Regions from separate parts of the Gemella sp. 27098_8_155 genome, predicted to be linked through region 1. Evidence: riboswitches for the same ligand, from Rfam matches in the RefSeq annotation. Region 1 holds a riboswitch; the other holds the start of a gene.

Region 1 (11,595 bases):
TTCACTACGTTCTTGCTCATTAATGCTATCAAGTTTATAAACATCACCGTCTTTTGTATATTTAGATGTTACTTTCTTGATTTCATCGTCTGTCATGAATAATTCTAATTCATTTAATGACTTTTTGCTGATTTTTTCAGGAACGGAATCTTTAATACCACTTTGTTGAATACCTTTATCCACAATATTACTTGTATAGGTTGGTAATGCAAGCTCTGCGACAACACGAACTCCTAATATCGCAACTAAAAATATCATCGGTACTAAGAAACCTTTTAAATATTTAATTAGTTTCATTTTTTTCCTCCTTTTCTTGTAGTTCTTCTCTTAATACTAGATTTGTTTTTGTTAGCAATATATTAAATGCTTCCTTTTCTCGAGCATCAAATTTATTCCACATAGATTCGAACCAAGCTTCATAAGCTCTTCTATGTGATTCTATGCATGCGGCTCCTTTTTCAGATAAACTAAGATATTTTTTCCTTTTATCTTTTTCATCTGTACTTTGAACAACAAAATCTTTTTCTAGTAATTCACTTACAAGTGCTGTAACTCTAGGTTTTGTCACATGTAGTTCTTCACCTAACTCCTGCATAGTAATTTTCCCTTTACAAGATAAAAATAACATTGCTTGAAATTCAGGTTTTCTATACGGTGTATCACTTTTCTTATAAAATCTTTTCATTATCAATCTAAATTCTTCCATCATATCCATTGCTACGTGATATGATATTTCATTTCCACTCATTTTCTACCTCCTTTAATTTTATAAATTAGTTCACAACATTAACTAATTAGTTAACCTTGTTAACTATTATATTTTATTTTATACTATTAGTCAATAAAAATTTTGATTTTAAATAAAAAAGATTAACCTAGAAGTTATCTAAGTTAATCTTTATTTTTATTTACTAAATACCCAAGCTTGAGCAATATTATTTTTTAGATCATTTTCTGTAAAGCCATTATAACTTGTAAGTTTTACATCATCATCATTTGGATCATTTATATAGAATTTGTCATCTTCAAAGCCTCTAATAACTTTGTACGTCACTCTATCACCAAATACACCAGATTTTAATCTAACAAGAACTGGCTTATTATCTTTTATGGCACTTTCTATATTTTCGATTAATTTGTCCGTCTCAACTCTTTCAACCTTAAGATTATATTTATCTGCGAAAGCTGAAACAATTGTAGGTTGTGTCCCTTGATTTTTAATATAGTATTTATTTCCTGCCCAAGACGCAAGTTCTTCTACAGTTGCTTCATCTTTACCTATATACTTCGCAATCATAGCAAGTGAAATAATAGCATCTCCATTGGTTTCGATTGTTTTCTTACTATCTAATCCATATGAAATATTTTTATATGCATCTTGTTTCATATAATACATAGGAACAGAAAGACCTTTTTGAGGTAAGTTTAGTAACTGTTCTTTTCTCTTAGCATTATAATTATCGACATTTATTAGATAATATAAGTAGCCTTCGATTCCCTCTTTTAATGAATCTATATACTGTTTATTCACAGTTTCATTATTTAATAAGTCAACATCAACTTTTTTATCTAAATTTGCTGATATTACTTTTACTTGTGGTAATTTATCACTAAGTTGAGAAAAATTCCCTTGTTTTTCAGAAGATGATACTTTTGATAAATAGTGATCTGAAAGATTTTTCTCGATGCTTCTTGCTACTATTGAAGACTGTTGAGTTCCGTAGTATATCTTCACTCCAAAAGTATCTTTATTACTAGTGTTTGTAGTATCTATATCCATTAACAATTCTACTGAATTTTCAGCAGCAATTTTTGTTATTTCTTCCTTTGTAGGCGAAATATCATCATTATCTCTAGTTAAAATCACTTTTATACCATCTTTTTCTAACAACTCTTTTAGTTGTTTAGCTACTTTTAGATTATAAGACTTAGAGTGTACTCCTTTATAATCTACATCCTCATCTTGTTTCGTTACTGGATTTAATAATATTGAATAAGATTTTAACTTTTCTTTATTCTGATCTTCAGGGCTCTTCTGTCCACTTCCCAAAATGCTCCATCCTGGCACCCATCCAACAAAACTATCATTTGTTTTAATCTCATACCAAGTATCCGACTTACTTAGCATTTCAACATTATCCCCAGCAGTTACTTTTTTTAATACTGGATATGTATCATCCGGACCTGTTCTCAGCTCTATTTCTTTAGAAATAGTAATATTATTCTGAGCATCAGCCGAAGGATTCATCTTTTCTCCAATGAAGTTTATAAGCCCTCCTATTACTAATAATAATAGTAGCGCAAAAATTACTAATAATACTCCATTTCTATTTCTTCTTTTTATTCTCATATTAATTTCCTGCTGATAGTTTTTCGTAAACAATAGTTACTGGACCATCATTAACAATATTCACTTCCATCATTGTTTGGAAAATTCCAGTCTCTACCTTTACACCTTCTTCTCTTAGATATTCATTAAATTTTTCATATAACTCATTAGCTTTTTCTGCACCTGCAGCACTGGTAAAACTAGGTCTATTACCTTTCTTAGTATCTGCATATAAAGTAAATTGTGAAACTGATAATATACTTCCACCTATATCTTTTAGACTTAGGTTAATTTTATCATTTTCATCTTCAAATAAACGAGCTTGTGAAATTTTTTTAGCTAAATACTTTGCATCTTCTTCAGTAGACTCCTTATGTACTCCTACTAGAAGACAGTATCCTTTATCAATACTTCCCACAATTTTATTGTCTACACTAACGCTAGCTTTTTTAACCTTCTGCAATACAATTTTCATATTTTCACCTATTTAACTATTCTTTCTACACTATAAACATCTGGAATCTGTCTAAGTTTTTTAATCATAAATTCACATTCACTAACATTTTTCACATATATTCCAATAGTTATTACACACGTTTTATCAACTTTAGATTCAGAATTTAATTTTTTAATTTCTACTCTACTCTCACTCAATGTTAATAGTACATTTTGTAGTAATAAATCTCTATCAAAAGCATGTATTTGTAATGTAACACTATAACGACGAGCGTTTAAGCTTTCAACCCATTCAACTTCAAGTAGTCTAGCTTTGTCCTCTTCTGTTAAATTAGGACAGTTATGTCTGTGAACAGTAACCCCACGTCCTTTGGTAATAAATCCAACTATCTCATCTCCAGGTATAGGCTGACAACATTTTGATAATCTAACAAGAATATTATCAACACCTTTTACATAAACACCTGTTTCAGTCACTATTTTTTTAGTTTCTTCTGCATTGAAAAGTTTCTCAATTTTTTCTTGAGTCATCTTTTCTTTTCTAATTTTCTCAGTCAATCTAGCAAATACTTTATTAGCCGTAATTCCACCATAACCAATAGCAACATACATTTCTTCAAGATTAGCAAATTTATATTTATTAAGTGCAACTACAATATTTTCATCTGTTAACACTTCATCAATATCAAAGTTATTTGCTTTAATCTCATCTTTTAATAATATTTCACCTTTAACTAAGTTTTCTTCACGAGCAGCTTTTTTGAAGAATGCTTTAATTTTTGATTTAGTTTGTGATGATGTAGCTATTTCTAACCAAGAGCGTTTTGGCCCTGTAGAATTTTTACTAGTACGAATATCACAAATTTCACCAGTAGATAATACATAATCAAATGGTTCTATTTTATCATTTACTGTTGCCCCTACCATTTTATTACCTACTTCCGAGTGAATCGCATAGGCAAAGTCCACAATACATGATCCTTTTGGTAATTCTATAATATCACTATTTGGTGTGAATACATAGATTTTATCACTTAATAAATCTACTTTTAATGATTCCATAAAGCTTTCTGCTGTTGCTTCAGTTTCGTCATTTTCAGCGATTTTTTGGAACCAATTTAATTTTTCATAAAAGTTATTATTTTTATTTACTTTCTTACCTTCTTTATATGCCCAGTGTGCAGCAATCCCTTTTTCAGCAATTTCATGCATTTCATAAGTTCTAATTTGAACTTCTAAGGTTTGGCCATCCGGAGCAATTACCGTAGTATGTAGTGATTGGTACATATTAGGTTTTGGCATAGCAATATAGTCCTTGATTCTTCCTGGAATAGGAACCCAAAGATTATTTACCAACCCCAAAGTAGCATAACAATCAGCCACACTATCAACTAACACACGAACAGCTAATAGATCATAAATTTGGTCAAAAGTTTTATTTTGTTTAACCATTTTTTTATAAATACTATAAATATGTTTTGGTCTACCAGTAACTTGGGCTTTAATGTTGTTTTCAGCTAAAATCGAGGTAATACTTGAACATGCATCTTTTATGCTTTCTTCCCTAGCACTTCTTTTCTGTTTCATCATTCCTACTATTGAGAAATATTGAGATGGATGTAAATATCTAAGTGAAGTATCTTCTAGTTCCCATTTTACCGCACTAATCCCTAATCTATGAGCTAAAGGCGCATAAATTTCAAGTGTCTCACTAGAAATTTCACGTTGTTTTTCCTCTCTCATATACTTCATAGTTCTCATATTATGTAGCCTATCTGCTAACTTAACGAAAATTACACGCAAGTCCTTTGCTATAGATACAAATAGTTTTCTATGATTTTCTGCTTGTGATTGTTTTTTAGAGCGGAATTTTACTTTATCTAATTTTGTAACACCATCAACTATTACAGCTATATCTTCACCAAATGTTTCTTTAATATCATCAAATGTATACTTAGTATCTTCCACAACATCATGTAAAAATCCTGCACAAATTGTTGCATAATCTAATTTAAGCTCAGTTAAAATTCCTGCAACTTGAACTGGGTGTAATATGTATGGTTCCCCTGATTTTCTAAATTGTCCTTCATGAGCAACTTTTGCAAATTCATAAGCTTTTCTTATTATTTTTATTTGCTCTTCTGATAAATATTTACTCGCCATATCTTCTACATTTTCATAACTATATGGATATTCAAGATTCACAGAAATTCCTCCTTTATCAAAATTTAATCTACCCTTTATAATACCACAAATTAAGGAAAATTTCCCGTGATTTAACTAAAAATATTACAATTTTAAAGTATTTTCATAATTTACTTAATTAGCTATTAAAAACTATATTAGCAATTCAATTGATAGATATTCTCGACAATAAAATTATAATGTATCTTTTTACTTTATAATAAAAAAATTCTAGTTCAACACGAACTAGAACTTTTTTATTATTTAGTATCTACATCTTGAGATAAATCAACTTTATCTAAAGGAATTACTTTTGTTTTATATCTAATTTTGTGGTAAAGATAGAAGAATAAGAAGATTGGAACTCCCATATATGTTGTTAACATTCCACTCCAGTTTACCACACCTTTAGTAATAAGTTCTGTATCTTGTCCAATAATAACGATGATACATAATACTAAAGCGATAATTGGACCTGCTGGGAACCATTTAGCTCTATATTTAAGATCATTTAAATCTTTACCTTGAGTAACATATGCTCTTCTAAATCTATAGTGACTTAGCGCTATACCTAGCCAAGCGATAAATCCAGTTAATCCACTAGCAGCTACGATATAAGTATATGCATTAGCATTTGTAAGTTGGATTAAGAAAATAAAGAATACTACCGCTGCTGTTGCGATTAACGAAATAACTGGCGTTCCGTATTTAGTAACACGACCAAAAATTGGGAATGCTAATTTTTCTTTACTCATCGCATAAAGCATTCTTGTTGATGCATACATTCCTGAGTTACCAGCTGATAAAATTGATGTTAAAATTACTGCATTCATAACACTTGCTGCTAAAGCAAATCCTGCATTTTTGAAGACAATTGTAAATGGTGATTTAGCAATTTCTTCAGAGCTTGCAGCTCCTAATAAATCTGGTGAAGTATAAGGAATTAATAATCCAATAACTAAGATAGCTAGTACGTAGAAGATTAAAATTCTCCAGAATACTTGTTTTACAGCTTTTGGAATACTTTTCTCAGGATTTTCACTTTCACCAGCAGTAATACCGATTAACTCAGTACCTTGGAATGAATATCCAGCAATTAAGAATACTCCAAGTGTAGCAAGGATTTGGCTTGATAATGAAGTATCTTCTCCGATAAATGGTGCATCACCAATTGTTAAGTTTTTGAATCCAATATATTCTCCACCTAAAATACCAAAGATAGTTAAACATCCAACTACTAGGAAGATGATTACTACTACTACTTTGATAAGTGCGAACCAGTATTCACTTTCACCATAAACTTTAACACTAAGTGAGTTTAAAGCGATAATAATAACTAGGAATAATAAACTCCAAGCCCAGTGAGGAAGTACTCGCATAGGCTCCCAGTAGCTAATTGCTAATGCAGATAACTCTACGTCAGCTGCTACTGTAATTACCCAGTTAAACCAATAGTTCCATCCTAAAGCAAATCCTAATGATGGATCCACATAACGTGTTGCATATGTACTAAACGATCCTGATGTAGGAAGATATGTTGCCATTTCCCCTAATGATGTCATTAAGAAGTACACCATAAGTCCAATACATAGATAAGCTACTATAGCTCCTCCAGGTCCTGCACTTTGAATTGCTTGACCACTTGTCATGAATAATCCACTACCGATACATCCACCGATAGCAATCATACTAATATGACGTGATCGTAAATTTCTTTTTACTTCTGTTGCATTATTGTTATTGCTGTTGTTTGTCATAATAAAAACCTCCTTGATAAAATAAAAAAGCATAACTTCTACCATATTTGCACGGAGTTATACTTCACATTATCTCTCCAAAACAAGATATTAGTAGCGCAACATAGCCTCACGACTATGACAGTCCTATACTTAGTTCAATATAGGCCCAACAATATTAACATAGGATTAATATCATTTCGGCGACGTTTCCTTTCAAGTAATCTCATCAAGCCCTACACTTTCAACTACCCTACTAATAAAAATCGCAACCTCTACCTCACTTATTTTGTGAGGTACATATTCAATTAACTAAAAAATAGTATAATATAATTTACTTATATTGTCAACAAAAAATTTTATTTTTTTAATATTTCCAATCAAATACATAATATACCTCACTAAAAATAGGAAACTCCCAAAATTTTTTATTAGATATTTTCTAATATTTTTATAAATACAATTAAAAGGAGATTAGAACCTCCTTTTAATTAACTTATCTCTCACAAATCATACCTTGTCTATATTCTTCTAACAAGATTTTTAACAATTCAATTTGTTTAAGTATCTTAACACCACTATCAGTATCAACAACTTTTTTACGACAAAGTTTATCTACAACTCTCTTTGTTGAAATAATATCCGTCTCATTTTTTATCGATTCTTCTTTACTTTTGAATATATCGTGACTCATTATCTGTAATCCATAAGAGTTATAAGTTAGAGTATATCCACCGTGCCCTGTTGTTTTATGGTATGCTCTAGACATTCCACCATCAATAACAATCGTTCTACCATTAGCTTTTATTGGATTTTCTCCTTTTGTTTCTTTAACTGGTGTATGTCCATTTATTATATGCCCCTCACTAGTTAGACCAAACTCATTTAATAACTTAATGCAAAATTCTTCATTATCTCTAAGTTTGTAATAAGCATTTTTCACTTCCTCATGAGTAGCCTTATCCTCGATAAAATATCTCTCGAAAGTTGTCATATCACATTTCCCAAATAGTGGAGAATATTGTCCTTGCCAAAGATAGAAGAATAAACCATTATCTTCTCTACAATCACAATAAAAAATACTACGAATTTTCTTATCAAAAAAGTCTAATAATTTTTTTCCAGAATATTTATGACCTCCATAAGAAAATTCCTGGAAGTTACCTTTCTCGTCAACTGGCATACAACCATGTAACAGAAGGTTTCCATTATAGCAACAATACATGCCACCTTTGTTAATGAATAATTCAACATGTTTTTTTAATTTTTCACTTGTTATGAATGATTCTTTTAATCTATTAATAATCTTCTCTTCTTCGTCAGTTAATAGATATGGATTTTTTTCATCAACCGTTGGAAAATTACATGAAGTTAATGGGTATTCTTTACCATTTATCTTTACTGTTTGTTTTTTGAAGTTTATCTTATCTAGTAATGCACGTCTTTGTAATTTAAATTCTGGATGTTTGTCGATAATTTGTTTTTCTAGTTTAAATTGAATTATCGCCATAGCTTTATGCATTCTTGCTATTTGCATAATTTCATGTTCACTATATTTTAACTCATCATTTTTAGATAGTTTTGGTAAAAACTCTTTACAATTATCATCTTTATAATGTGTTTCACTAAAATTTAATAAATTTCTAAGTGGAATTCCGTATCTATCTTCAATAATGTCCAAATTATCATATCTCGCACATATTCTTATAACATTTGCTAATGATATTCTATCTCCAAGATAAGCCCCTATCCATAGCATATCATGATTTCCCCATTGAATATCAAGCGAATGATAATTCAGCAATCTATCCATAATTTTATCAGGAAACGGACCTCTATCATAAATATCACCTACAATATGTAAATGATCTATGATTAACTTATGAATACTTAATGATAATTCAATAATGAATTTATCACCAGCACCTAATTCAATTATATTTTCAAGAATTCTATCATAGTAGTCATTTTTATCACTACTTTGCATTTTGTAAAGTAATTCTTCAATAATATACTTAAAATCTTTCGGCAAGATTTTTCTTACTTTAGATCTTGTGTACTTCCTTGCGGCTACCTGTGTTACTTCTAATAAACGAAGAAGAATTATTTTTTGGAATTCTTTATAATCACATACATCATATTCTTTTCTTAAAAGATTTAATTTTTCTTCTGGATAATAGATTATAGTAGCCAGTAAATTCAAATCTTTTTTAGGTAGTCTGTTTCCAAACACTTCTTTAAGTTTTTCTTTAATAATACCTGAGCCATTTCTCAAAATATGATCAAAGGCCTCGTATTCTCCGTGAATATCACTTAAAAAGTGTTCTGTTCCTTTTGGCAATGTTAATATTGCTTCTAAGTTTATTATCTCCTTTGTAGTTTCATCAATATTTTTAAAATTTTGAGATAATAATTCTAAATGTTCCCTAGATATATTCATGTTGGTCTCCTTTTTTTAACTTTTTTCAGTTAAAGCTTAACATACTTCCAAATATAATTCAAGTATTATTACACGTTATTTCGTAATTTGAAACTTAATAATGTATATTAATAGAATAGTTTTACAAAAAAATAGAAATCAACTTCGAGTTAATTTCTATTTTATATATTTTATTCTATTTTAACTTCCCTACAAATCTTTCCATTTCTTTCATTTCTTCAAGTGTATCAGCTACAAGAACATACATTGTGTTTCCTTGAAGTTCAGCAAAGGCTTCTGGCATTCTTAGAACAGCTTTCAGTTTATCTTGATATTTTTCTCTAATTTCTTCATCAGAGTGTACATAATCTTTATAATCACGACGTGTTGAAGCTAACCCATATTTTTCATCAACATTTAAACCATTAAATGTTCCATTAGCCACTTCAGCATATACTCTAAAATAATCTGTTGAGTGTGCAAAGTTATAAACATCTACAGCAAACGCTCCTGCTGGACGGTTATTATACTCTATTGCAATATAATCATCTTTAGTTTTAAAGAATTCAATATGGAAGAAACGTTCTTTCATTCCAAAGGCTTTAACAGAATTTTTACCATACTCTACTAATTTTGGATCTAAATCTTTATCAATGTAATATACCCAATCTAGAGTATTGTTATTCAGTAAATCTAATGGAGTGTGATAGTAAACAATACTTGTATAAAATACGATATTTCCTTTAGCATCTACTAATCCATCAAAAGTTACAATGTCAGAATTATCAACGAAAGGTTCTAAGAAGTAGTGAGTAGTACCATCCCATTCTTTTTTAAAGTTTTCTACATCTTTCTTATCTTTAAGTTTATAAGTTGCAGAAGCACCTACTCCATTATCAGGCTTAGCAATTAATGGAAGTTTCAATTTTTTTACACCTTTTTCGATGTCTCCTTCTTTTTTCACTAAGAAACCTGGTACAACAGGAACTCCAGCTTTTTCAAAGTATTTTTTCATCTCTGATTTGTGTTTTGTTTTCTTAAGATCATGTTCTTTTAAACCAAATACATTAAACTGTGTACGTAAAGCAGCATCAAGTTCCATCCAGTGCTCATTTTGCGATTCTATTCTATCAATATGGCCATGTTTGTGATATAAAAACGCCACTGCACGTTTAACTTCATCAACATCATCTAAGCTATTAACTCTAAAATATTCAGTTAGAGCTTCTTTTAATCTTTGATCAAGTTGTTCGTACGGTTCTTCTCCAATTCCTAGTACATTTATTCCTTGATTCTTTAATTCTATAGAAAACTTTTGAAAATTATGTGGGTAATATGGTGATATAACTATGTAATTCATAAATACTTTCTCCTCTTATTATTATAAATTTAATTTATCTAAAAAGTATGGCATTTGGATTCTCCACCAAGGCCAGTCGTGTGCAACATCATCGCCCCAAACATCAAACCATGCTGGAATATTTTTTTCTTCAAATGCTTTTTTTAAACTGTAAAATGATGGCAAGCCATCTTGTTCCCACGGCCCTAAACCAGTACAAACAATAATATCTGCATTTCTATAGTGATCTATAAACCATCCATCATTTTGATTCCAAATATTATCACTAGGTGAATTTCTGTAGATTAACTCATCATTACCATATTCACCTACGAAATATCTAGCATCATAAACTCCACTTAGAGCAATGACTTTTCCAAATACATCCGGATGCTGTAAGAAGATATTAAAAGAATGATATCCCCCCATACTACAACCTGTAGCCATCATTTGACCAAACCAACCTGTTTTATGCTTAATAAATGGTATGGCTTCTTCAATTACATACTTTTCATATTGTGTATGTGCTAATGCTCTATCATGACCATTTTTCCAATCACATAGCCATGATTCGCTATCGACACTTGATAATGTGAAAAATTGTACTTTCCCTTCATTGATAAATCTTTCACAAGCATGTATCATACCAAAATCATAATACTCATTGTGTGTTCCCCCAGATGATGGAAAAACAACAATCGGTAATCCTGCATGTCCATATCTATTAAGAACCATTTCTCTTCCTAAATTTCCACTATAATGACTTAGATTCTCTATATTCAAATTAAATAACCTCCATTTTCTATAAAATACTTTTACCAGTTTTCACTAATAAACCTTAAACATTCCGGTAAATATTTAGCCCAACATTCTTCACTATGTTCACCATTAGCTACTACATTTAACTTAAGCTCACTGGTTGATAAACCAGCATCAATTAGTTGTCTATAATAGTCTAAACTTGCATCTATATATAGTTGTTTTAAATTACCATTTGCCAATTGTTTATCTGTATCATCACCTTCATTTGTTCCTACTTCAATATATACTCTCTGATCAGAAACTTTATGTTTTGATATATATCTATCAAATTCAGGTTTATTTAACCAGTTTGCTGATGAAAATACTCCTA
Region 2 (11,595 bases), on a different contig from region 1:
TCTTAAAACTTTGATTCCAAAACTAAAAAAGAAAGCACCAAATGCAGAATTTATCATAGGATGTCAATCTTATTGTGGACCCGGAAGAACTCAGACATTCACACTTGTTAATAGTAGAATTTGTATAGCAGATACTGAAGTCGAACTGATGCCTTTAGTTGATGAAAAACTTAGAGATCGAATGAGTGCCGAAGACGAAGAAAAATACAGAAAGCGTCTTGAACGTCGTCTTGAACGTACTTTCTACTTCATTATACCTGAAAATGCAACTATAAAAGTTGGTGAAGAAGTAGATGTCGATAAAGAAGGAGTAATCGCTCGTAAAGCAGGAAAATCTTATCTAGATGATCTTATTATCGAAGGAGAAGTTGATAATACTAAACCTGGAACTTACGAACTTATATACCGAGTTAATATCGATAATAAAGAACACAAGAGAAAAAGACTTATCACTGTTGTTGATGAAAACGTATAATTAACATTCATAAATATATATCAATCTAAACCTATGAGATAATCGTTGTATATACCTCTACTCATAGGTTTTTTCTTTATTTTTATGAAAAAAATATTTATACTATTTTTTGAAAATTACGTTTACTTTTTTTGTAAATATGATATAATATAAGTAAAGACATAGTAGTCGGAGGTTATGATCATGGAAAATAAATATTCTAAAATTTTAGTCGCAGTAGACGGTTCAAAACAAGCTGAATGGGCTTTCAAAAATGCCGTTGCCATTGCTCGAAGAAACGAGGATGCAGAGTTATATATCGCGTCTGTTATTGATGCGACAATCGCAACTTCTGGTTTATCAGATCCTTACATTTTCAACTCTTTCTACAAACGTACTAAAGAATTAGTTGATAGCTATGTAGAATCTGCTAAAGAAGACGGATTAACTAAAGTATTCGGTATCGTTGAACAAGGTATTCCTAAAATTGTTCTTAGTGAAGATATTGTTGACGAAAAAGGTATCGATCTTGTAGTTTGTGGATCTTCTGGTTTAACTGGATTCAAACGTATGCTTATGGGATCAGTGTCTGAAGGTATCGTTAGATATGCAAAATCTGACGTAATCATCATTAAACAACGTTCTATCCCAGCGGATTTCGAAGCAACTATCGCTAAAAAATTCCAAGAAGAACAAGAAAAATAAGCATCTCTAAATAAGATTTAGATTAATATATTTTAATTTAAATTCATTTAAAATTTTTCCTTTTTATAATGAACGACGCATATATCGTATGCGCCGTTCATTTTTTATTAATAAATCTTTTCAACTTTTAAACTATCATAATTCAATGCTGCAAGTTGCACAGAATTCGGTCCAAAATACTTAGTATAATCATGAAGCTGTTGCTTATCGTCATAAATATAAACCCTATCTCCGATACTTTCTTCATCACCTATTTCTACTACTAAGTGACTCATCATTGTTGAATAAATATTTCTCTCTTTACCATTAATTAAACATGTTTTTCCTTTTAATCTATCTCTTAGTATTCCATCACCATAGCCAATATTAACAACTCCTACTTTTTTATCAGCATCAGCTATATACGAATTTGAGTATCCAATACATTCGCCTTTATTCAAGGTTACTATATTAATAATTTCACCATAAACAGTAATCGGGTTTTTTATAACTAAATCCTTAAGAGCAACTGGATTTTCCTTCACATTATAAGGCATAGCTCCATAAAGAATAATCCCTAACCTCTGATGTGTTGTTTTCTCAAAAGTACCATCTCGTAAAAATGAAGCACTATTTTGTAAGTGAACTACTTCAAAATCATGATGATATTGTGCTTCTTCAAGAACTTTCAATACCAATTCTTTTTCTTTTTCATAGAATCCATCAAACTCATCAGCAAATGAAAAATGAGACCAAAATCCTTTTAATTTCAGATTGTTCTCTTTACAGAAATTTATAATTTCTAGTACTTCTTCGAGATTTCTTGCTCCAGCACGTCTCATACTACCCGCAAATTCCAATTGCAGCGTTAAGTCTCTAACATTTTCAAGATTTTCTTTTAAATATTCAAGACCCGCTATATTTATCTCAACATTGTATTCTCTAACTAAATCAAAATTATAAGTTGGATTTAAAAGAAAAATATTAGCATCTTCTCCTAATGTTTCTCTTATTACTTTACACTCTTCTTCTTTTGTCGTTGCAAAGTAATTTATCCCTACTTCCGAGTATAATTTTACACATTCTCTTAAATCTAAATTATACGCATTGTTTTTAACTACAGCTATTATGTCCTGTGCTCGTTCTTTTAAATTTATTGCATTTTGTCGTATGTTATTATAATTTAACTCAATTGTTGCCATAAAAATCCTTTCTTAGATAAAAGGGAGTGACTCTAAAATCATGATTTCAGAGAAATCGATTTTTTAAAGCCACCCCCGCAAATTTCATCAGATATCTAAAAGCTTTTATAAAGTAAATTTAGATATCTATAAACCACTGCGTTTATGAATTCTCATATAAACTTTTTAGGACCTTTAAATCAGCCCTTTTTATTTTACTTAAAATCAACAAAGTTATTTGTTGTAATGATTCAATATTCCTAGGTAATATTTAACCCCTACTTTTAATATTTTTTCATCAAAGTTGAAAGTTGGTGTGTGTAATCCTGAAACATAGTTTTTTTCTTCATTTCTTAAACCTAAAAAACTATAGTTTATAGGAGACAATCTACTAAAGAATGAGAAATCTTCTCCGTATAAATAAGCTTCTTCTAACTCAATATAATCAATATTTTCTTTTTCTATAACTTCTTTAATTACTTTATAAGGAACTTCATCATTAATTACCGCTGGATAACCTTCAGCAAAGTCAACACGAATACTTGCTCCAGTAAGATGTTCAAGACCAACACGAGTATTTTCAATTGCAGCTTTTATCGTAGCCAGATCTTCCATGCTGTATGTTCTAATAGTTCCTTCTAGGTAGGCATTCTCCGCAACAACATTCATAGCATCTCCGCCGTACATTTTACCGATATGAATAATATTAGTATTACGCGCTTTTGTATGTAATGCATTAAGTTTTAACATCTCTTGGAAGAACATTGTAGCTACATTAAGAGCATCGATTCCAGTATTTTTTAAACCTACATGAGCTGCACGCCCTTTAATATAGATTCTATATTCATTAGCACTAGCCATAATTTCTTTTGGTTTAGAGATGATATGCCCTTCTGGATAATCTGGATTCATATGTAAGGCATAACTTGCTAAAATGTTATACGGTGAAAAATTAAAATCATTGATTAATAAATTTCCACCGCCGAAAGTTTCTTCAGCTGGTTGAAATACGAAAATGCTATTCACCTTCGTATCATTATTTTTGTAATAATCTACCGCTTCTATAACACTACCTAAAAGCATAGTAGTATGTCCATCATGTCCACAAGCATGCATCACACCATCATTATTTGATTTAAAATCAACATCATTTTCTTCTGTGATAGGCAATGCATCAATATCAGCTCTGAATAAAATCGTATCTTTAGTTTCTACGCTTGCTTTGCAGATTACCACCAACCCTGTCTCAAGAGTTTCTTGATATTCTATACCATATTCTTTTAAGACACTAGCGATAAATTCTTTAGTTTTATGCTCTTCCAAAGATAACTCTGGATTTTGGTGCAGATGTCTACGCCATGATGTTAAATTCTCTTCAGTAATTACTTTCATCTTCTCTTCCTACTTTATTATAAGTTTCTTAATTCTGCGATAATATCTACTTTTTCTTCTGCAACTTCACTACGTGTTTTGATTACTCGTGCTGGAACACCCGCTACTACATCTCCACTAGCTACATCTTTTGTTACTACACTTCCAGCTGCAACAACAGCATTGTCTCCAATTTGTACACCTTCTAAGATAACAGCATTAGCTCCGATAAGAACATTGTTACCTACACGTACTGGTGTAGCATTAGCTGGTTCAATAACACCTGACAACACAGATCCAGCACCAACGTGAGAGTTTTCTCCAACTTCTGCACGCCCACCTAAAATAGCATTCATATCGATCATAGTATTTTTACCAATTTTAGCTCCGATATTAATAACAGCACCCATCATGATAACCGCATTATCTCCGATACTAACGTGTTCACGAATTGAGCATCCTGGTTCGATACGAGCGTTAAACTGAGTTAAATCAATCATCGGCACACCACTATTACGGCGATCATTTTCTACACGGTAATTTACTACCACAGCTTTATTAGCTTCGTAAAATTCCACCCAATCAGCAAAATCCGCAAAGATAACTCTTGAGTTTCCTTCACCATAAACTTCTAAAGTTTCTGGAAATTCTACATCAGCGTTAAAATTAACATAAACTTTAACCGGTGTTTTCTTTTTAGATGTTGCTATAAATTTAATAATCTCTTCTGTTGATTTCATTTCTTTCTCCTATTATCTATATGATTTTTTTCTATTTTATATCTAATTTTTACATATGTCAAACTAACTTTATTATAATATTCTTTGTTTAAGGGAGTGACTCAAAAATCGTGATTTCGTAGAAATCGATTTTTTAGAGTCACCCCCGCACAGTTTATTAGATATCTAAAAAGCTTTTATAAAGCTAATTTAGATGTCAATAAACCACTGCGTCTATGAGTTTTCATAGAGACGACTCAATAAAACTCTTTTAAAGAATCCCTTGAATCGCTTCTGACTTTATTATTCTATACCTAGTACATCTTTCATAGAATATAATCTAGGTTCATCAACACTGTTAAGCCACTGTGCAGCTGTAACAGATCCTTTTGCGAACATTTTTTTACTTAGAGCTGTATGTTTAATCTCAATTACTTCATCTTCTCCAGCAAAAATCACTTCATGCTCACCTACTATAGTTCCACCACGAACCGCGTGAATTCCAATCTCTTTTTCTTGGCGTTTCATATCTCCGTGACGACCATAAACTCTAGTATAATCTTCTACATCTTTAACCGCATCTACTAACATTTTTGCAGTTCCACTAGGTGCATCCACTTTTTTATTGTGGTGTTTTTCAATAACTTCGATATCATATCCTAATAACAATTCACTAGCTTTTTTCACTAATTCTACTAAGACATTTACTCCTAAGCTGTAATTCCCAGCGAAAACTACTCCAACATGAGTCGCTAGTTCATCGATTAATTCTAATTCTTCTGCAGTATGACCAGTTGTCGCTATTACAACTTTCGTTGTTGTACGTTTAGCATACTCCACTAGTTCAGCAGTCCCAGCGTGATGAGAAAAATCAATAATCACATCAGCCACCTTTTCTAAAGATTCATATGAAGTATAAGTAGGAAATTTTTCTTCTAATAATTCACGACCTACACCTGCAACAATTTCTAAATCAGTACTGTCTTGAATATAGTTTTTTAGAACTTGTCCCATAGTTCCATTATAACCACTTAATAAAACTCTCATTTTTACTCTCCTTGTAATGAATTAAGTCTTGCAATCTCTTGCTCTAATTTTGTCGCTAATGTTGGAGCAACGTGTGTCATAGGTAGACGGTAGTGACAAGCTGATTTCCCGATTAATTCTACACATTTTTTAACTGGCATTGGGTTTGGTTCAGCAAATAACATGTGGATGAAGTCTAAGTATTTAAGTTGTAATTCAAACGCTTTATCCACTTGTCTTTCTAAAGCATATTTACACATTAAGTGAGTTGCTTTTGGATAAATATTAGCTAAAACAGAGATTGTCCCTTTACCACCTGCTAAAATAATAGGTACATTAATGTCATCATTTCCTGAGTAAATATCAATTTTATCCCCTACTAAGTTTCTAACTGCTAAAGTATGAGCAATATCCCCTACCGCATCTTTGTATGCCACGATATTTTTGTGCTGAGATAAGTGTAAAATAGTCTCAGGAGCCATAACTTGTCCAGTTCTTCCTGGTACATTGTAAAGTACAATTGGTAAATCTACACTATTCGCGATTGCTTCAAAGTGTTCAATTAGACCTTGTTGGCTAGTTTTGATGTAATATGGTGTTACTACTAATAATGCATCTGGTCCTAATTTTTCAATTTCTTGGCTTAATCTAATTGAGTGAGCTGTATCGTTAACCCCACTACCTGCAATAACAGGTACACGTCCTTCTACTCTATCAATAGCAAATTTAATTACCGCTACTTGCTCATCGTCAGGCATAGTTGAACTCTCACCAGTAGTTCCCGCTACGATAATCGCATCTGTACCTTCACTAATTTGGAATTCGATTAACTCTCCAAACGTATCATAATCTACACTTCCATCCTCGAAAAATGGTGTTACTATTGCTACTCCGCTTCCTGTATAAATTGTCATAATCTTGTTCTCCTTGTTTCTAACTTATTTTATATAATTTTAATAATATTTTTTATGTTATTTTTTAAATTAAATATCTTGTCTAATTAAATCTTCTAAAGTCTCACCTTTTACTACTAGGCGACTAGTTCCATCTTTTACAAATACTACCGGCAATTTCGGTAATCTATTGTAATTGCTACTCATACTGTAGTTATACGCTCCTGTTGATGATACTAATAGTAAGTCACCTTGCTCAGCTTTAGGTAATTTCGCATCCATTACTAACATGTCTCCAGACTCACAGCATTTACCAGCAACTGTATAAGTTGTATCTGCTTCTTGATTCATTTTATTAGCTAACATTGCCTCGTATTTTGCTTTATATAATGCATAACGAGGATTATCTGCCATACCTCCATCAACGAACACGTATTCACGACCTGCAAAAGTTTTCTTAACTCCACCAACACTGTATAATGTGCTACCTGCGTTACATGTTAAACTTCTACCAGGTTCAATAACTACCTTAGTTAAATCTAAACCGAAATTATCACTTTCACGTTCCACTACTTCGATATACTCTCTTAAAAATTCAGCAAGTTCAAAAGGTCTATCTTCTTCAGTATAATAAACTCCGAACCCTCCACCTAGATTAAGAACACTTATAGTTAAACCTAATCTTTCTTGAACTTTTTTCGTAAATTCCATAACCACTTTTACAGCTTCGAAAAATGAAGTTTTCTCAAAAATTTGTGATCCGATGTGTGAATGGAATCCTACAAAGTTAAGATTACTTTGATTATTAATATCTGCGATTAAATCATAAATTGTTTCATCATATACTGAATAACCAAATTTCGAATCATCTTTTGCAGTTTTGATGTATTCATGAGTATGCGCATCGATACCTGTATTAATTCTTAGAAGTACATCTACAGTATTCCCACTCTCTCTTACGATTTCATTAATCATTTCATATTCATAGTCATTATCTATAACGATAGTTCCTACACCAACTTCTAATGCATATTGTAGTTCCTCACGAGTTTTATTATTTCCGTGGAAATAAGCTCGTCTCATATCATATCCAGCTTTATATGCTGTGTGAATCTCACCAAGTGAAACCACATCTACACCTAAACTTTCTCTACTCGCAATTCTTAATACTTCTAAACAACTAAAAGCTTTCGATGCGTAAAGAACTTCTGTATTGAACTTCGAACTTTTAAAATTATTAATAAAAGTTCTACATTGGTTCACTAACATATTCTCATCATAAACATAAAGTGGTGTCCCGTATTGAGCCTTTAACTCACTTACTCCAACACCTGAAATATTCAGTTCACCATTTTCTACCGTCATACCATCAAATAATCTCATTACTTTCTCCTTCAAATAAGTTATGAAAAATAGACTACAAGAACAAAAGGTCCTTGTAGTCTAGCTTATAATTCTATCCTATTCCTCTTGCCCTTATTATAAAAAGCTCACCATGAAGAAAATGGGCATTTTCTAATGACAGTGTTATGCCTATTCGACATAACCCCAGTGAAATAAATCACTTCGGCGATGCTACCTTTTAAATTAGTCATCGCGGCCTCTTTTTATAATACTTATCTATTTACGTTGTATAAATAATATCATGGTTTGAAATTATTGTCAATAGTTTTCAGAAAATTTTTATAATATCCTAGTTTTGGTGTTTACATATACACAATTAGTATTGGTTGTAATTACTCTTTAAAACAACTATAATATACTCATACTAAAAGAAGATTGCACAATATACTCTTCTTAATATAAAAAATAAAGGATTATAAAATATGATTGACTTCACAAAAAATGATGACTTAAATAAAATCATCAATGACAATGACATAGCGATTATTCAATACGGAGCAGCAACATGTATGCCATGTCACTCAATAAAGAACAGAATTACTACTTGGCAAGAAAATCACAAAGACATTGCAGCATACTACATTTCATTAGAAGAAAATATGGAAATTGCTGCTCAACGAGGCATTCTTTCTGCACCAACTGTAGAAGTTTATATTGAAGGAAAACTATCCATTCAAAAAAGCGGATACTTCAGTCTAGATGAAATTCTAGAAAAAGTAAGTGCTGTAAGTGAACAAATTAAATAAAAAATATGGGAGTGACTCAAAAATCGTGATTTCATAGAAAATCGATTTTGTCGAGTCACCCCCACACAGGTTATTAGATATCAAAAAAGCTTTCATAAAGCGAATTTAGATATCAATAAACCACTGCGTCTATGAGTTATCATATACACTTTTTTAAAAGTTATTATTTTTAAATCGCTCTTGTTATTAGTCATTAATTTATTTGGCTAATATATCTACAGGTTCTTCGCCTAGAAATAGTTTTACATCATTTATATCAACAATTCTAAATCCTTTTATTTTTGATTCCAGTTGTCTTACTGACTTAGTCACCCTCGATGTATCGATAAGTAATATCTTTTCATAGTCAGGCGCTTTTTCTTCTGCTCTCTTAAGAAATTTCATAACATGCTCAGAATGTAAATATGTCTGACCTTTATATGATTTTATTTCTACTACATATTTCTTACCATTTTTTTCAAGACATAGATCAAAATCCCTACTTCTATTTTTGGGTTCCGTAACTTTATAACCAATATTTTTAAAAGCATACGCAAGTAATAGTTCTTTACCTATTGGCGAAGTTAACTTCTCTAAAGCTGCAAGTAAGGGTTTAGGTTTAATCTTAATAACCGATTTCTTTAATCCCTCAGGATCTTTTGTTAATAGTTTTCTATTAAATCCAATAATATAATCTTCCACTATAGCAAAATGACCATGTGCTATACAGTTTCTAATCGCTGTTAATAAAGCATTTATTTTTGAAAAAGTAGTATATTTTGTAACTATTATTTTTTGACAATTAGAACAAATATTTTCCTCAAAAAACCTCCATTCATCATTACTTATAACATCCTTTGAACCTATCCACTTCACATCACGACTTTCATTCATTCCCATTCGACTCATTACATAGGTAAATGAAAATTCATCGTATATCTTATCAGAAATTAATTCATTTTTATCTGATTGGTATGAATCAATATTCGGTGTATACCAAAGTAATTTTTTTATTACAGTATCCATTTCTTCTGAAAGTTTAATTGGTCTAGGACTGTGGTGTATTTTATAATTTTTTTCTCTTCTACTACTGCAACATTTCTTAAACATATCCTTCTCCTAAAGTTAGTAAAATTTTGAAATCAGTTTATATTAATTTTATTATAACATAGATCATGTACATAAAAAAAGACACGTAGGGGTGCATATACGTATTTTAAAAAGGAATACTAAATTTTCAAAATTCAGGAATTTTTTGATTAGGTTATATCTGTTATTTACATAATCTTAAAAATATAATTTTAATTCTAAATATAATAAGAATATCTTTTCTGATAGAATCTATAGTGATATAATTAAAGTAGGCTACTTGCCCGGAAGGGAGGTGTTTATATGGTTTATATATTCATCCAAATCCTTGTTGGTCTATTTGTAGGAGTTATTCTCCTGTTTATAGAATATTTTTATTTCCTAAATGATAAAAATAACAAGAAGAAGTAGTCTTATTTAGGCGCGACGTATGTGTATCACTTCATGTATGAATATATATTAGCCTACTAAAATGAGTACGCTAATACATATAAAAAAGCAACTGAATCCGCATTTCAGTTGCTTTTCGTGTTTATATGTGAATATATTCATCCAATTCACTTACCTACATTCTAACACATCTATTTTCTTCTTGTCAATACATTTGAAGGGGAGATATAGTAAAATTATTACGATATTTTCTAAGTAATTTTCAGTTCAAATATAAAACTAAAATTTAATCTAAAACTGGTTTTCAACTGAAGGCTACCTTGTATAATTAACCGAATTTGACAAAGAACAAAAATTTGTCCAAATTTTGAGGCAATTACCAACTTTTTCTATATTATCTTATTTTATTTACTCGACGACAAACCTACTCGCTAATTTATATACTTGTTTAATTTCCTTAGTCTCTAAGTTCCAAGTTTTTAATTCTTCTTTTATTAATTCTGGAAATTTTCTACTTATATCTCTTAGTGCATTTCCTACTGATTTTATTACATATTCACTAGCGTCTTCTTTTAATGGTGCTATTCTTTTTATTGCTTCTTGTGGATTTTCTTTAAAGTACGGTCTACTAGTCCATATTCGTAATCCTTCTGTGACTGCTCTTCTAGTATTTGGATTATCTGAACTTAGCCACTCATCAACTACTGGGATTGAATTTTCATAACCTTTATTTTTACAATATTCATCAAATGCTTTCGCAAGAACCTCTTGTACTCTCCAATTATCATCTTTAGATACTTTATCTCGCATAAAAGTTAGGATATCATGATCATCCGATAAATATCCAAAAAGAAATATACTATACATTCTGACTTGATATACTTTTGACTCATAGGATAAGAAAGCTAACTTCTTAATATAAGCTCTATCATTATTTTTATAATCAGCTAAGGCTCTTTTCTCTTCCTTCTTGAATCCACTCTTTATTAGAGAAAATTCTTTCTCTAGGCTTTTAATATATTCGTTCAAATAAATTCACCACCTTATTATTACTAAAAAAAGCATATAGAATGATAGACACTCTATATGCTTAAGGATGATTTGCTAAAATTAGTTGTTAGCTTTTAAGAAATCAACAGTTTTTTGGATTACTAACTCACCACGTAAGTCTTCAACACTAATACGTTGTTTGATTCCTTCTTCAGTCATGTTGTACATAGTAGCAAGTTCTTTAACTTCTGCATCGATGTCAGCATCTGTTACTTCAACTTTTTCTACTTCGGCGATTTCACCTAATACGAATGAAGTTTTGATTTTGTTTTCTGCATCAGATTTCATTTCAGCTTTAAGTTCAGCTTCACCTTTTCCAGTGAATTGTTGGTATAAATCAAATGATAATCCTTGACGAGATAAGTTTCCAGTGAATTGTTCAAACATAGAATCAACTTCTTGTTCTACTAATTTTTCTGGTACAGAAAGTTTTGCATTTTCTACAGCTGTAGAAATTACTTTATCAGAATAAGATTTTTCTGCTAAGTTTTCTTTTTCTAATTTAATTTCTTCTTTTAATTTTTCTTTGTATTCAGCTACTGTTGAAGCTGCTTCTTTAGTGAATTCTTTAACAAATTCGTCAGTTAATTCTGGTAAAACTTTTTCTTT

The links. A riboswitch is a leader RNA that binds a small molecule or an ion and turns the genes downstream of it on or off. The one in region 1 is predicted to bind lysine.
Region 2: another riboswitch for lysine. It lies ahead of lysA (diaminopimelate decarboxylase); the one in region 1 lies ahead of O5Y44_RS01395 (amino acid permease).

Annotation. Positions count from the first base shown of each region.
Region 1 is NZ_JAPWCA010000002.1:72,606-84,200, forward strand. It holds gene O5Y44_RS01370 (ABC transporter ATP-binding protein) at 1-297, opposite strand, end outside; gene O5Y44_RS01375 (MarR family winged helix-turn-helix transcriptional regulator) at 284-748, opposite strand; gene O5Y44_RS01380 (N-acetylmuramoyl-L-alanine amidase) at 905-2,350, opposite strand; gene dtd (D-aminoacyl-tRNA deacylase) at 2,352-2,804, opposite strand; gene O5Y44_RS01390 (RelA/SpoT family protein) at 2,813-4,990, opposite strand; gene O5Y44_RS01395 (amino acid permease) at 5,230-6,726, opposite strand; lysine riboswitch at 6,813-6,991, opposite strand; gene O5Y44_RS01400 (fructose-1,6-bisphosphatase) at 7,202-9,145, opposite strand; gene O5Y44_RS01405 (ATP-grasp domain-containing protein) at 9,321-10,484, opposite strand; gene O5Y44_RS01410 (esterase family protein) at 10,506-11,246, opposite strand; gene O5Y44_RS01415 (alpha/beta hydrolase) at 11,279-11,595, opposite strand, start outside.
Region 2 is NZ_JAPWCA010000014.1:17,911-29,505, reverse strand. It holds partial or broken gene O5Y44_RS06645 (YuzB family protein) at 1-238, shown strand, start outside; gene O5Y44_RS06640 (immunoglobulin-like domain-containing protein) at 251-475, shown strand; gene O5Y44_RS06635 (universal stress protein) at 659-1,159, shown strand; gene alr (alanine racemase) at 1,267-2,340, opposite strand; gene O5Y44_RS06625 (M20 metallopeptidase family protein) at 2,554-3,711, opposite strand; gene dapD (2,3,4,5-tetrahydropyridine-2,6-dicarboxylate N-acetyltransferase) at 3,729-4,430, opposite strand; gene dapB (4-hydroxy-tetrahydrodipicolinate reductase) at 4,713-5,456, opposite strand; gene dapA (4-hydroxy-tetrahydrodipicolinate synthase) at 5,459-6,349, opposite strand; gene lysA (diaminopimelate decarboxylase) at 6,419-7,711, opposite strand; lysine riboswitch at 7,807-7,942, opposite strand; gene O5Y44_RS06600 (thioredoxin family protein) at 8,155-8,478, shown strand; gene O5Y44_RS06595 (restriction endonuclease) at 8,677-9,567, opposite strand; gene O5Y44_RS06590 (DNA alkylation repair protein) at 10,345-10,965, opposite strand; gene tig (trigger factor) at 11,047-11,595, opposite strand, start outside.